Regions from separate parts of the Alteromonas sp. BZK5 genome, predicted to be linked through region 2. Evidence: predicted binding sites of a transcription regulator. Region 2 holds the regulator's gene; the other holds the start of a gene.
What was found. Region 2 encodes ArgR, which controls arginine synthesis, uptake and breakdown. Its sites were predicted from a motif close to ANTGAATANNTATTCANT; they were not measured.
Positions count from the first base shown of each region.

Region 1: a site for ArgR is predicted at 2,805-2,822, ahead of gltB (glutamate synthase large subunit). Genes of this name have one in related genera too.

Region 1 is NZ_JACSOE010000036.1:4,372-12,257, forward strand. It holds gene gltB (glutamate synthase large subunit) at 1-2,637, opposite strand, end outside; gene BIZ39_RS11805 (N-acetylmuramoyl-L-alanine amidase) at 3,300-4,235, shown strand; gene arcB (aerobic respiration two-component sensor histidine kinase ArcB) at 4,335-6,689, shown strand; gene BIZ39_RS11815 (PH domain-containing protein) at 6,864-7,418, shown strand; gene BIZ39_RS11820 (PH domain-containing protein) at 7,418-7,886, shown strand, end outside.
Region 2 is NZ_JACSOE010000044.1:28,713-36,598, reverse strand. It holds gene BIZ39_RS13405 (TonB-dependent receptor) at 1-856, shown strand, start outside; gene BIZ39_RS13400 (type 1 glutamine amidotransferase domain-containing protein) at 1,043-1,726, shown strand; gene argR (transcriptional regulator ArgR) at 1,792-2,256, opposite strand; gene mdh (malate dehydrogenase) at 2,494-3,432, shown strand; gene ppc (phosphoenolpyruvate carboxylase) at 3,579-6,200, opposite strand; gene BIZ39_RS13380 (FKBP-type peptidyl-prolyl cis-trans isomerase) at 6,434-7,054, shown strand; gene fabV (enoyl-ACP reductase FabV) at 7,354-7,886, shown strand, end outside.

The DNA of each region.
Region 1 (7,886 bases), on a different contig from region 2:
AATAGCCAGCGCTTCGTGGGCTTCTGGGCTTAATGCACCAATTGACATAGCCGCAGTATCGAAACGTGGGAACAAGTTCTCCGGTGCTTCTACTTCGCTAATATCAATAGGATCGCAGTCTGGATTAATGGCCAGCAAGTCGCGAATGTGTGCAGGGGCACGCTCGTTAACAAGCTTGGCGTATTGCTGGTAGTCGTCATAGTTACCCGACACAACCGCTTTTTGCAGCGTGCTAACTACGTCTGGGTTATAGGCGTGATATTCGCCACCGTGCACATATTTAAGTAAGCCACCGTGATCAACAGACTTACGCTTAAGCCATGCAATGCGATTCAGGTTGATGAGATCTTGGTGGAAATCATCAAAGCCTGCGCCCTGAATACGTGAGGTCACGCCTTTGAAGCAAAGATTCATTACTTCATTGTTAATCCCCACGGCTTCGAAGAGCTTAGAGCTACGGTAGCTCGCGACTGTACTGATACCCATCTTAGACATGATCTTATACAAGCCCTTGTTGATACCTTTACGGTAGTTCAACGTAGCCTGCATAGGAGCAATATCTAACTCGCCTTTTTCGCAAAGCTGTTCGATAGTTTCATAGGCAAGGAATGGGTAAACCGCCGTTGCACCAAGGCCAATAAGTACGGCAAAGTGATGCGGGTCACGGGCACTCGCTGTTTCTATAACAACGTTCGCGTCGCAGCGCAGTGATTTTTCAACCAGTCGTCGCTGTACCGCACCCACGGCCATCGCGGCTGGGATCACCAAGCGGTTTTGCTTGATGTTTCTGTCAGACAGAATAACAAACGCAGCCCGCTTATTTTTAACCAGCATCTCTACTTCGTTAGACACGCGCTCAATGGCTTTTTTCAAGCCCTCTTGCGGCGCGTATTGAAGCTCTACTACTTCTGAGTAGTAGTTGTCTGGGTTAAATTCACGCAATTGTTTAAGGTCGGTATACATTAATACCGGCGAGTCGAATAACACGCGGTCAGCGTAACCCGATGTTTCGCTAAATACGTTTTGCTCGCGGCCAATACAGGTTGCCAACGACATGACGTGGTTTTCACGTAGCGGGTCGATAGGTGGATTGGTTACCTGGGCAAACTGCTGACGGAAGTAATCGTAAACCGTGCGCTGGCGCGATGACATTACCGCCATTGGCGTATCGTCGCCCATAGAGCCAACGGCTTCTTGACCGTCTTTCGCGAGAACTTTTACAACTTGTTGAATTTCTTCGTAGCTGTAGGCGTGTAGCTTGTGGTAGACCGCCATGGCATCGTCATCAAATACGCGCTTACCAATAAGCGAGGCATCAAGCTGCTCAATTGGCGTAAGGTGACGAATGTGCTTATCTAACCACTCTTTATAAGGGTGGCGAGCTTTAAGGTCATCATCAATTTCTGTAGAGCGCCAGATTTTGCCCGTGTAAGTATCTACGGCAAGCATTTCACCTGGACCAACGCGGCCTTTCTCAATCACGTCAGCTTGCTCGTAGTCCCAAATACCTACTTCTGAGGCTAGAGTAATAAACCCATTTTTGGTAATGACATAGCGAGCTGGACGCAAGCCGTTTCTATCAAGGTTACAGGCTACGTGACGGCCGTTGGTTAAAACGATACCGGCAGGGCCATCCCATGGTTCCATGTGCATTGAGTTAAACTCGTAGAATGCACGAAGGTCATCATCCATGGTTTTGTTGTTTTGATAGGCTGGTGGAACCAGTAAACGCATGGCACGGAATAAATCCATACCACCGGCTAGGAATAGCTCCAGCATGTTATCCAATGACGATGAGTCTGAACCTTCAGTATTTACGAAAGGTGCAGCATCTTTAAGGTCGGGGATAAGCGGCGTTGAAAATTTCGCTGCACGTGCCATTGCCCAGTCGCGGTTGCCTTTGATGGTGTTAATTTCACCATTATGCGCAAGGAAACGGAAGGGTTGAGCTAGCGGCCAGCGTGGTAACGTGTTTGTCGAGAAGCGCTGGTGGAAAACGCAGATCGCGCTTTGCATGCGCTCATCGGCAAGATCGTGATAGAAGGCTGGCAAGTCTTTTGGCATCACTAAGCCTTTATAGATCGTTACCAAGCCTGATAAACACGCTACGTAAAAATCTGGATCTGCTTCAAGGCGTTTTTCAGCACGGCGACGGATCATATATAAGCGACGCTCAAGGTCGCGTTTTCTCCAGCCCGCTGGTGCGTTCACAAATACTTGTTCAATTTGTGGAACGCCTGTAAGCGCTAATTCACCCAGTACCGAGCGGTCAACAGGCACTTCGCGCCAGCCCACTACTGAAAGTGTTTCTTTTTCAAGTTCTTCATTAAGTACTTCACGCGCGGCTTGCGCAAGTACAGGGTCCTGACTTAAGAAAATCATGCCCACGCCGTATTTTTTGCTGAGTTTCCAGCCATTATCTTCGGCGATTGCATGGAAGAACGCATCCGGCTTCTGTAGTAATAAACCACAGCCGTCACCGGTTTTCCCGTCTGCGGCGATACCGCCACGATGCTGCATACGGTCAAGGCCGTGTATTGCAGTGGTTACCAATTCATGACTGGCTTCCCCGTGAGTGTGAGCGATTAAGCCAAACCCACAGTTGTCCCGGGAATCATTGGGATTATATAAACTCATCTCTTAACTCCTTCAACCTTAAGACTGGGCAAGGTATGCGTTGCGTGTAGATGCGCCTAGGTGTGCGTATCACAACATTGTTAGACGTCTTTTTTGCTTGCGCGCGGTATTGCTCGCAATATGCGTCTTTCTTGTCGTTTATTTATTATTAGAGGATACCAGTCGTTTCCGCATTTTTATGCATTATTGCCATGCGGGCCGTACAAAATACCCACATTGAAAACTAAAATCAAACGCTAAAAGTATAAGCTTTATAGTGAATTAGTATAAATATAATTAAGTCGATATTAATCAGTTGTTTACGTGTCATCATTTATGTTTGTAACAAAAATGTTATCAGTATTGCAAAGTTAATAACTCATCCCTTATAAATGATATTACTTCTCATTTGCGTTTTATTAATGAATAAATATGCTTTGAAATTGATGTTTTATGTTGTCAATAGCGGTTTGCGGTGTATTTTTATTAATTTGTAAAGCTATGGTTCCACTAATATAAGTAGTTTGCTATGTTGGTTGAAAATTAACCACAGGTAAGGCTCGTGGTGCGCTGAAGGATGTTGATAGAGAGCCCTGTGTGTGAATTGAGTGTACGCTTATGTGGAAGGCGAAGAATAAAAATTCACTGTGGTGGCGTGCTGTTAAGACAATAAGGATTATTGTATGAATACACTACATGCTTCACCACTGCCTTTATTTAGTATAGATGATCATATTCTAACTGGCGACAATATCACCTTCAGGCTTTCTCCTAACACATCTGGGCGTTTTCAATCTGGATCTCCCGATACTATTGTTATTCATTTTACCGCCGGTAGTAGCCTTTCATCTTCGGTGAATGTCTTGACCAATGCCGATAGCGGTGTGTCAGCTCACTTTGCCGTTGGACGCAATGGTGACATTGTTCAAATGCTTCCGACTAATAAAATAGCGTGGCACGCAGGAGAAAGTTATTACGAGGGGCGTAGTGGCTTGAATCAGTACTCTATCGGCATTGAATTAGACAATGCCGGCCAGCTTAAGGCTAGAGGAGACGGCACCTTTGAAAGTTGGTTTGGCGAAATTTTTGGCGAGAATGAAGTATTAGCTGCCCAGCACATTAACCAACAGTCTATGGGCTATTGGCACAAGTACACCGACGTACAAATTGTTAGGACGCTATCGCTGTGTAAAGCGTTGTGTAGCCACTACAACATCTCTACTATCGTCGGGCATGAAGAAATAGCGCCGTCACGAAAGGTCGATCCTGGCCCCGCTTTTCCCCTTCAAAGACTCAAAGCCGCTGTTTTGCAAAGTGATAGTGAAAGGTGGGCAACTGAGTCAAGTGATTCGAATTCACAGCGAGAGGCGCATGATCAAATTCAGCGGGATCTCGCTAGCCCTGTAAAGCGGGTGGCCAATGTAAGTGCCAATTCGCTGAATGTGAGAAAAGGGCCAGATGTTTCGTACCCAACTGTCGAGAACGGTTTGAATAAGGGCGAAGTGCTAAAAATACTGGAAAAGCGAGGGGAGTGGGCGAAAGTGTCTTACACGAAGGTGGGATGGGTGAATACCAAATACATTAATGAAATTACTGAAAAGTCGCCTTTCAAATCCTAATTCTGAGCAGGGCCACAGAGTTATGCTTTGACAAACCGCATTCCCGAAAAGAGGAAAGCCTGATAGGATAACCGCAAAATAAGCTTAAATTAGACGTACATGCATTCAGATTCACCAAACGATTCTTGGGCAATTCGCTTTGCCCAATTTGTTCAGCGTTTTGGCACTCTAAAGCTCAGCATATTGTTTGTTGTTCTTTCGCTTGTGTTTACGCTAGGGGGCTCATACGTAATTCGCGTGAGCATGGGAAGCCAGGTTCAGCCCGATGACTTCATCAGTGCTGTAGTACTGACCATGTTATCTGCGCCTTGGGTACTTTATTTCTTTAGTGAGTTAATCAAGCAATTAGAAAACTCACGTACCAACTTAAAGGAAGTGGTAAGCCAGTTGGAAAGTTTGCGTGAAGAAGATGTCTTTCTTAACCGCGAACTTCAAAGCAACATCAGACAGCTTAATCACGAGATAGAGCAGCGCAAGCAAGCACAAGAAGAGCGTGAGGCGCTGTTTAAAGACTTAGAAAAAGAAATTCAGGATAAATCAGAACAAGAAGCACAAGCACGCCGCTTATCAACCTTATTACGTTCAATCATCGATGCCTCACCAGACTTAATATATTACCGAAATGAAGAAGGCAGGTTTGCTGGTTGTAACCGTATAGCGGAGCTTATGACGGGCAAAACCGAGCAAGAGCTGCTTGGCTTAACGCCAAAAGACGTATATGAGGAAGAGCTTGCCCGCCAAATTGTAGCGAGTGATCACGAAGTTCTAGAAACCAACGCCAGTATCACAGAAGAGCTGTGGCTTCGCTTCGCTGATGGACGTCGTCGTTACTTCGAAATGAAGCGTGTACCTTTCTTCGATAAAGACGGTAATCGCATTGGCTTGTTGTCGTTCGGTCGAGACATGACTGAGCGTAAGCAGGCTGAAAACGCTGCTGCAAAAGCAAGTACCGACAAAACCCGCTTTATCGCAACCATAAGTCATGAGCTACGCACACCGCTGAACGGTATTGTGGGCTTAAGCCGTATGCTGCGTGATACCGAGTTGAGTGAAGAACAATTTAACTGGGTAAGTACGATATACGCCAGCGCTATAACATTAGGTAATATTTTTAACGATATTATCGACCTTGATAAGTTAGACAGAGATAAGCTTGAGCTGAGTCTAAAAACCATATCGTTGAAAGACTTTACCGAAGAACTTAGCAGCATTATTCGTCTACTTGCAGCCGACAAACAGCTAGAGCTTAAAACGACAATTAACGAGCCGCTTCCCCGTCTTGTTGAAATAGATGGTACGCGCCTTCGTCAGATATTATGGAACATCCTGTTTAACGCAGTGAAGTTCACACAAAAAGGTCACGTAAGTCTAACGGTTTCATCGACGAAACCTGATGGTGATAAGGCGTATGTAACATTTGTGATTGAAGACACGGGCGTAGGTATTCCTGAAAGCGAAATTGATAAGATTTTTGCCATGTACTATCAGGTTGATCACCCTGACCACCAATCGGCCACAGGTACCGGTATTGGATTGGCAATTTGTAAGCAAATGGTCGACTTGATGAAAGGTGAAATTCACGTTTCAAGTAAAGTGGGTAAAGGCACCCGTTTTGAAATTGTGTTGCCTGTTCAAATTTCTAATAGCCCGATGAAAGTCGCGCAGCTTCAAGTAACAGGGCTCAATATCTTGTTAGTAGAAGATATTGAATTGAACGTAATGGTCGCTAAAGCCTTGCTCGAGAAGCTTGGCCAGAAAGTCGATGTAGCAATGACCGGTCAAGAAGCCATAGACAAAGTCAGGGAAAACCAATACGACCTTATCTTGCTTGATATTCAATTGCCTGACATGACAGGATTCGATGTGGCAAGTACGATTATTGAAGAAGATCTGGTTATGCAAACGCCTATCGTGGCGCTAACGGCAAACGTCATTAAAAAGCGTGATGAATACTTAGAAAACGGTATGGATGACGTTATTGCGAAGCCGATTAAAAAATCTCGCGTTATCGAGGTGTTTAACGAGCTGTTCCATGCACCACCTGCACCGCTTGAAATTGATGGCGAAGTAGAGCGCCCTGAACCTAACAAAACATTAAGTAACATTTTAGATATGGACTTGTTACAGATGTTAGTTGATACCATAGGGGATGAAATGGTGCGCGCTAGCGTTAAAGTATTCCAAGAAAAAATGCCTGAATACATGGAAATACTGCAGCTAAGTTTAAGTGCGGACGAAAAGTCAGAAGTGTGCTCACAGGCTCACAAAATTAAAGGCGCCGCTGGCTCTGTTGGTTTGGCTCGTGTACAGCGTATTGCTAATCAAATTCAACAGGGCGACCACCCTACATGGTGGGAGAACGTGCATGATTGGGTGGAAGAGCTACAAATGGCGGTTCAGCACGACATGAAGGCACTACACGATTGGCTGAATGAACAGCAGGTTGATGACTAGTTAGCATAACGCGCTCTTTAATAGGAAACGTAAAAAAGAGGGCTTGCCCTCTTTTTTGTTATAAAAACTGCGCTAGAGAAAGCGGTCAGAGCAGCGTTGCTAAGTAGCTAAGCCTCTCCTTAAAAAAAGCGGCAGGCTGATCTTATTTATACAGTGGCAAAAGGAATTAATGCGATGACAATTAGCGCACAACAAGAAACCGTGTTTTCAAATAATCAGCTCAGTGTTGAGGAAATTCCCTCACTTCAAACGCTCGCATTACTTCCTATATCCAAAAAGTACCGGACACTAAATATCCTCTCCATTGGATTGATAGCCTCAGTGCTAATAGGTATTGCTTCTGCGTTACGATTCCAAAGCTTTTGGTCATTGCCAGAAGGACTGCTGCAAGCTTACCCGTATGTTGTTGCTGGTATCGTCGCTGTAGGCTCTCTATGGGCGCTGTACCACTTTTTTGCTGATGTACGCATATTTTATGCGATTCGAGAGCAAGACATCAGTAAGCAGTCAGGGCTAATTTTTAGAAAACTTTCGTGCCAACCTATTTTGCGTGTTCAGCATGTAGAGGTTAATCGCGGTCCATTGGACAGGTGGGCGAGTCTTGCCTCACTTCAGGTGTTTTCGGCTGGTGGTGAAATGCACACGTTTGAAATACCTGGGTTAAGCATTGAAAGGGCAGAGCAGTTGCGTGAGTTCATTCTTGCTCATAAAGCCATAGGTGCACGCTAATGACGGTATCAGAAACGCCCTCACACCAAGCGCCTACACTTAATCAGCCAAAAGAGCTGAAAGAAGATGCTGTGCTCAAATCCCATGGGCAAGATGCTAATATGGAAGAACCGAAACTTAAAGTAGAGACGGGTGATGAGTGGCAGCGCCTCTCTCTAATTTCTATTTTGTATTTTACTATTCGCAATTTTACCAACTCGGCTCAAGTGCTTATTTATACCATCCCCGCCTTAGCCATATCGTTCAATATTTGGGATAACCTGCTGTCGCCTGAAGTACTAATCGGTGCTGGAATCCTCTTTCTATCTACCAGTGTCAGCGGCGTAATAAGCTTTTTAATGTACAAGTTTCGCGTGCACAACCAGCACGTTGAGATTCATCATGGCGTGTTTCAACGCCGCTATACCAACTTGCCCTTGTGGCGTATTCAAAACGTTAAGATAGAACGCCCTTTTTATTACCGACCTT
Region 2 (7,886 bases):
TGGAACTAATGACGATGGTGACGCTGTTTTCCGTAACTTCCGTAAGAGTGACTTAGTACTTACCAATGCTCGTGAAGATGGCAAGTCGACCACTATCTCTTTTGCTGTTCAAAAAGAATATGACTTTGGTTTAGATGCTTCATTCGGTTATGCATACAACCGCTCTGAAGACGTTACACCAATGGCAAGTTCAGTAGCGTTCTCGAACTTTACTAACTTTGCTTCATCAGACCCGTTAAACCCTGGTATCGCAACTTCGAACTACGAAGTGCCACATCGCTTTACGTTTAACTTGCGTTATTCGACTGAAATTGTTGACGGTTACAAAACAAGCTTCTCGCTATTCGGATCTCGCCAGCAAGGTCGTCCATTCTCGTACACCTTTGACGGTATCACGATCGGCGACGCGCAGTTTAGAACAAACAATGCACTTCTTTACATCCCAGAAGTTGATGATCCAAACGTGACGTATGCAGAAGGCTTCGACTTAGGTGCATTCAACTCATTCATCGATGAAGGTGGTTTTGCTCGCGGCGAAATCCTTGAGCGTAACTCTGAAAATGCTGAATGGTATTCTCGAGTTGACTTCCGTATTGACCAGCAACTTCCTGGTTTCATGAAAGGTCATCGCGCAAGTGCATACTTCATCCTTAAGAACGTTGGTAACTTCTTAAATGATGATTGGGGCGTTCGTAAAATTGGTCCATTCGTTTCAGCTCCTGTACTTGATGCATCGCTAAATAGCGATGGTACATATACGTACAACGAGTTCTTTGAAGGTAACACTAATCAAAATGGATTCTTTAATGAGCAATCATTATGGCAAATCCGAGTTGGTGTTAAGTACAGCTTCTAATCCAATGGTGTGAACCTATTGTAGTGTTAGGTGCCACTCTCCTTAACAGGAAGTGGCACTTTTTTATGCCCGCCATTAATCTCACAATCATGCAATCAAACGATCCTCCGCTTTTTTAATGATCTAACTACGTACATTAGCCGAAGTAATTGACGACAAATTTTTAAATGCTCGCAAGGAGGGCTTATGTCAAAACGTATGCTAATGGTAATGACATCTCACGAAATTATGGGTGATACCGGCAAAAAGACAGGCATGTGGTTGGAAGAGTTTGCTGCGCCGTACTACGCATTTAAAGACCAAGGATATACGATAACTTTGGCGTCACCCATGGGAGGGCAAGTGCCTATCGATCCCAATAGTCTGGCTGACGATGCAATGACCGATGACGCTATGCGATATACGAAAGATGAGCTGGCGCGTAGCGCTATAGCGTCGACTATTCCGCTTGAAGATGTGAGAGCTGAAGAGTTTGACGCGGTGTTCTATCCAGGGGGACACGGTCCGTTGTGGGACCTTTCTGACAATGTGCACTCGATAAAACTAATCGAAGACACTATCGCAGCTAATAAACCCGTTGGGGCAGTATGTCACGCGCCAATTGTGCTTAAGGACGTTAAAACGCCTGATGGCAAATACCTGGTAGAGGGAAAATCTGTTACCGGATTTTCAAACAGTGAAGAAGCTGCAATGGAACTTACAGACGTAGTGCCTTATCTGGTTGAAGATGAACTGGTTAAAAAAGGCGGTAAGTATGAGAGCGCCGACAATTTTGCTGTAAAAGTGTGTACCGACGGGTTACTGGTGACGGGACAGAATCCGCCGTCATCACGACCAGCAGCCGATGCGCTGATTAAGCTATTGAGTTAGCGTCAGCGAACAGCAGAATATATAGTGCCCTCAATGAGAGGGCACCGTTTTAATAGCGTGGCTACCTAAACGTTCTCAAACAGGTCTTCAACACGCTGTCTTAGTTCTTCGATTCTAGACACATCCGCTGGCGCGATGAAAATAGTGTCGTCACCTGCTATGGTGCCCAAAACTCCGTCTTTCTTACTTAATGAGTCAAGCAAGCGCGCAATAAGCTGTGCAGCACCAGGGCTGGTTCTAATGATTACCATTACGTTGTTGTGAACGATATCCAGTACCAGCTGTTTAAGAGGGCTTTTAGCCGTAGGCATACCTAGCTCTGGAGGCAAGCAATACACCATGTCACCTCGGGCATTTCGCGTGCGTACCGCGCCGAATTTGCTTAGCATTCTAGAGATTTTAGATTGGCTGATGTTGTCGAAGCCTTGTGCTTTTAATGCATCAACAATTTCGCCCTGTGAACCGTAACTTTCTGCTTTAAGAATTTCTTTAAAAGCTTTGATGAGTAGCTCTTGTTTTGCGTTTGCCATTAGCGCTCTTTTCTTTTTTGAGGGTTATCGTTAGGAATTATATTTAGTATGCGTATATTGTGCCGTACAGGTAGACTTTGCGCAATTTCTTTGCATAATCATTCATGATAATGAATATCGAGATAAAATCGCCATAAATAACGTTAATAAGACGATCCGGTGATTGAGTTTTCCCCCGCGTTGCATTAGTGTGACGTTCCGTTTAAATACGTGAAGTAATCCCATAGGAGAAATGGTATGAAAGTAGCCGTGTTAGGTGCTGCCGGTGGTATTGGTCAGGCGCTGTCTTTGTTGTTGAAAACACAATTGCCAGCAGGTTCAGATTTAGCGCTTTACGACGTAGCGCCAGTTGTTCCTGGTGTTGCCGTTGATTTGAGCCACATCCCCACTGCGGTAAAAGTAACCGGTCACGGTAAAGATGACCTAGCTGATGCACTAACTGGAGCAGACGTTGTTCTAATTCCAGCGGGTATGCCTCGTAAGCCAGGTATGGATCGTTCTGATCTATTCAACATCAACGCCGGCATTGTTAAAAACCTAATTGAAGGTGTAGCTGATAACTGCCCGAACGCGTGTGTTGGTATCATCACTAACCCAGTTAACACTACTGTTGCTATTGCAGCTGAAACGCTTAAAGCAAAAGGCGTTTATGACAAGAACAAGCTTTTTGGTGTAACGACACTAGACGTTATCCGTGCTGAAACGTTTGTTGCTGAACTTAAAGGTGTAGACGTATCTTCTGTGCACGTACCGGTAATCGGTGGTCACTCTGGTACAACTATCCTTCCTCTACTTTCACAAGTTGAAGGCGTAGAGTTCACAGACGAAGAAGTTGCTAGCCTAACTACTCGTATCCAAAACGCGGGTACTGAAGTTGTTGAAGCTAAAGCGGGCGGCGGTTCTGCAACCCTGTCAATGGGTCAAGCAGCGGCACGCTTCTGTCTATCACTAGTTGCAGCAATGCAAGGTGAGAACGTGGTTGAGTACACTTATGTACAAACTGACGACAGCGGCGACGCAGCATTCTTTGCACACCCAGTTCGCCTAGGCGCAAACGGTGTTGAAGAAATCTTGCCATACGGCGAGCTAAGCGCATTCGAAGAAAAAGCGAAAAACGACATGCTTGAAGGCCTACGTGGCGACATCAAGCTAGGCGTTGACTTCGTAAACGGCTAATAGCGCCTGAAGCGGATGTACTAGCATCCGCTAGAAAAGGCTGGATACGTTCTTACGTACCCAGCCTTTTTTGCATTTAAGACATTACAAAAAAAGCCTGCTCAATGAGCAGGCTTTTCATTATAACGTTACGCGTTCATTGGGCTCTAGCCTGTATTACGCATACCAATTGCAATACCCGCGATGGTAACCATCATGGCACGCTCTAGGCTGGTGTTTTGTGCATCGTCACCGGCTTTACGAATACGATCCAGAAGCTCAATTTGCAGGTAGTGGAGGGGCTGAAGATATCCTGCACGGATCTCCATAGACTCTTTACCCTGCGGGTCGTTCTTCATGATGTCGCCGTCACCGGTTATAGCCAGTAGCGACGAGATGCTTTCTTTAAGCTCGGCACGCAGAGCTTCACCAAAGTGTTTAAGCTCTTTGGGTACTAAGCGCTCATCATAAGCTTCACTGATACGCGGATCGGCTTTATGGAACACCATGTCCAGCATTGAAAGACGTGAACGATAGAACGGCCATTCGCTGAACATCTCGTTAACCACTTTTTCATTTTCCGGTGTCTTCACGCTATCGATAGCGCGCATAACGCCTAACCAGCTTGGCAGTACCAAACGGGTTTGTGCCCAGGCAAATATCCATGGAATCGCACGTAGGCTCTCAATACCACCTTGTGGCTTACGCTTCGCTGGACGACTACCTAGTGGGAGTTTGCCTAACTCTTGCTCTGGCGTTGCAACACGGAAGTAAGGTACGAACTCTTTATCGTGACGCACGGTTGCACGGTAGTTATCGCGACCTTGGGCTGCCATTGCAGTTATAAGCTCTCGCCATTCTTCTTTTGGTGCCGGAGGCGGGAACAACATGGCTTCAATTATGGCGCTGGCGTAAATACCTAGGCTGCGTTTAGCCAGCTTAGGCATACCGAATTTATAGCGAATAGTTTCGCCTTGCTCAGTTACGCGGAAGCCGCCGTCTAGCGAGCCAGGAGGCTGAGAGTAAATGGCAGCATGTGCTGGCAAGCCACCACGACCAATTGTACCGCCACGGCCGTGGAATAGCGTCAGGCTTACGTCAAACTCATCAGCAATCGCAACCAAGGCTTCTTGTGATTGGTATTGAGCCCAGCCCGCAGCAAGTGCACCTGCGTCTTTGGCTGAATCTGAATAACCAATCATAACGAATTGACGACCTTTAACGTAACCGCGATACCAGTCGATAGACAGAAGTTTGCGCATTACGTCAGGCGAGTTGTTCAAATCGTCTAGCGTCTCGAACAATGGCGCCACTGGCATTGGCCAATCTACACCACTTTCTTGAAGTAGCAGCTGAACCGCCATGACATCTGACGGCTCACTGGCCATAGAGATGATATAAATACCAAAGCCGTGCTTGCTGTGCTTCGCAATTACCTTACACGTATCAAGTACTTCTTTTACGTCGTCAGAGGCGTCCCATTGAGCAGGGAAAAGCGGGCGTTTTGAGCCAAGCTCGCGTAATAAGAACGCCTGCTTGTCGGCTTCGCTCCACTGAGCGTAGTCACCAAGACCAAGATAGCGAGTTAGTTCGCTAAAGACGTCGGCATGACGTTCAGAGTCCTGACGTACATCAAGGCGCAGAAGGTGAATACCGAATACTCGAGCACGGCGAATAGTGTCTAGTAACAGTCCGTTTGCCACGACCTGCATACCGCAGTCTAACAATGACTGGTAGCAAAGCATTAACGGCTCGATTAGCTCATCGTCGCTTTCTATCCAGTTTGAAGTATCTGGGTTTTTACCTGCTAAGTAGTCGCTAATGCCATCGCGGGTTGCGATGAACTTGTCAACAAGTGGACGAAGAAGGGCGCGGTATGGCTCGTTGGCGTCGCCGACTTTTTCGCGTAACACGTCGTTGCAGTCGTACATTGAAAGCTCAACCTGCAAGCGATCAAGATCTATCGCGAAAAGCTTGGCTGCACGCTTTCTTGCCAGCAGCAATACTTGCTCGGTTACTTTTGACGTTACAAATGGGTTACCGTCTCTGTCGCCGCCCATCCAAGAGCTAAATTGTACTGGTGACGAGTCTAGCGGTAGCGATACATCGTAGTCTTCGTTCAAACGACCATCAAGTTCGCGCATGAAGTCAGGTACTGCTTCCCATAATGAGTTTTCAATAACTGAGAAGCCCCAGCGCGCTTCATCAACAGGTGTAGGGCGTACAGAGCGAATTTCTTCAGTGTGCCAAGCCTGTGCAATTAGGTCGGCAATGCGGGTTTCAATTTTTTTACGCTCAACGTCATTAAGCGATTCTTGGTGAATGGCCTGAAGGCAGTTCGCCAATTCTTTATGTTTGTGGATAAGTGTACGGCGCGTAACTTCAGTAGGATGCGCGGTCAGTACAAGATCGATGTTTAGCTTAGCAACCGCATCTTGAACTTTTTCTGCGGTTAACTCAGCTTTATCTAGGTGTTTGAACAGTGCATCTATCGATGCATCAACATTCATTGCTGCGTTGTATTCTTGCTCGGCAATATTACCTAAGTTCAAGAATTGTGCGAAGGCACGGCCAACAGTAAGCAAATCGCTGTCAGACATTGTTTTGAAAGTTTCTTTCAGTTCTTCGCTACAAGTAGCGTCTCCCTGATAAGAAGCTCGGCCGCCTTTTCGAATCTTTTCAATACGGTCTAGCCACTCTTGACCTAATTGATTTTTGATTGTTTCACCAAGGGTTTTACCAAGGTATCGAACGGTATCTTTCAGTTCAGCATCGTAGTGTGTTTGCATGCTTTCCTCCTAAATATATGGGCCTAACCATACTGTGTCCTTTGCGACTTGTCTAACCACTTTCGGTTATAATTTACAACATTTTGATACTTTTGCACCCTAGTTAACATTGCTCAAAGCAAGATATTTTGTGGTGTGATACACTCTTGCACCGGAAAATGCAGAAACATTCTCGCGTTATGCGTTTTGTTTGAAATTTGTACTGCATTTGTAATTTAATTTCAGGAGTTCTTGTGACTGATACATTCAATACAGTAGAAACCCAAGCAAGTTACGGCATTGGTTTTCAAATGGGTCAACAATTACAATCAAATCCGTTTGACGGACTAGCGATTGACGCTGTTGTAGCTGGCCTAAAAGACGCCTTCGCAGGTCAAGCGCCTCAGGTTGACAACGACACACTACGTGATGCGTTCGGCGAGATTCACAAGCGTATGCAAGCGGCTAAAGAAGAAGCGAGCAAAGCGGTTATTGAAGAAGGCACTAAGTACCTTGAAGAAAATGCGAAGCGTGACGAAGTAACCGTTACTGAGTCTGGTCTTCAGTACGAAGTTATCGCTGAAGGTGACGGTGAAACGCCAGTTGCGGCTAGCACTGTACGTGTTCACTACCACGGTACACTTATCAACGGTACTACCTTTGACAGCTCTTACGAGCGCGGCCAGCCAGCTGAATTCCCAGTAGGCGGCGTTATTAAAGGTTGGACTGAAGCACTTCAACTTATGAAAGTAGGTGCTAAGTACCGTTTATACGTGCCACATGATCTTGCTTACGGTGAGCAAGGTGCGGGTGCAGCTATTGCACCATACAGCACGCTTATCTTTGACGTAGAGCTTCTAGACGTTCTAGGTTAATGTGTTGTTTACAGGTGTGCAGTTCTGTACACCTGTGTTCCATCTCTTCTTATTCATAGTTCATCGCACTTTAAATATTAGCCCGCACTTCGTTAAATTTAGCGATATGGCCTAATGTTTCTTTTTCCTATCTCTTTTCTTCTCTGTCTTTTCTCGTAAATACAAAGCAAACCTAAATTTGGCACGTTGTTTCATTGGTGTCGCCTTGCGTTTGCGATATGCTAGGTTTCATCTGCTCCGAGTTGTTATCAGTGGCTTCGGCATTACAATAGCCCCACGCTCAAATAAGGAAAATTATTATGGTTATCAAGCCTAAAGTGAGAGGCTTCATTTGTACAAACGCGCACCCTGTTGGCTGTGCAACGGCGGTTGACGAGCAAATTGCTTATGTAGAAGCAAAAGGCGACTTAGGCGAAGGCCCTAAAAATGTTTTGGTTATTGGTTGCTCAACGGGATACGGCTTAGCATCACGCATTACTTCTGCGTTTGGCTATGGCGCTAAAACGCTGGGTGTGTGCTTTGAAAAAGCACCAACAGAACGCAAAACAGGTACTGCGGGTTGGTACAACACCGCTGCATTCCATGAAAAAGCCAAAGCAAAGGGCTTGTATGCAGAGACCATTAATGGCGATGCTTTTTCTGATGAAATCAAAAATGAAACCATCGAAAAGATTAAGGCTGAAATGGGCAAGGTTGATTTGGTCATTTATAGCCTTGCATCCCCGCGTAGAACCGACCCAGAAACAGGTGTAACGTATAAATCTACGCTTAAGCCTGTAGGGCAGGCGTACACCACAAAAACTTATGATACTGATAAAGACAAAGTACATGA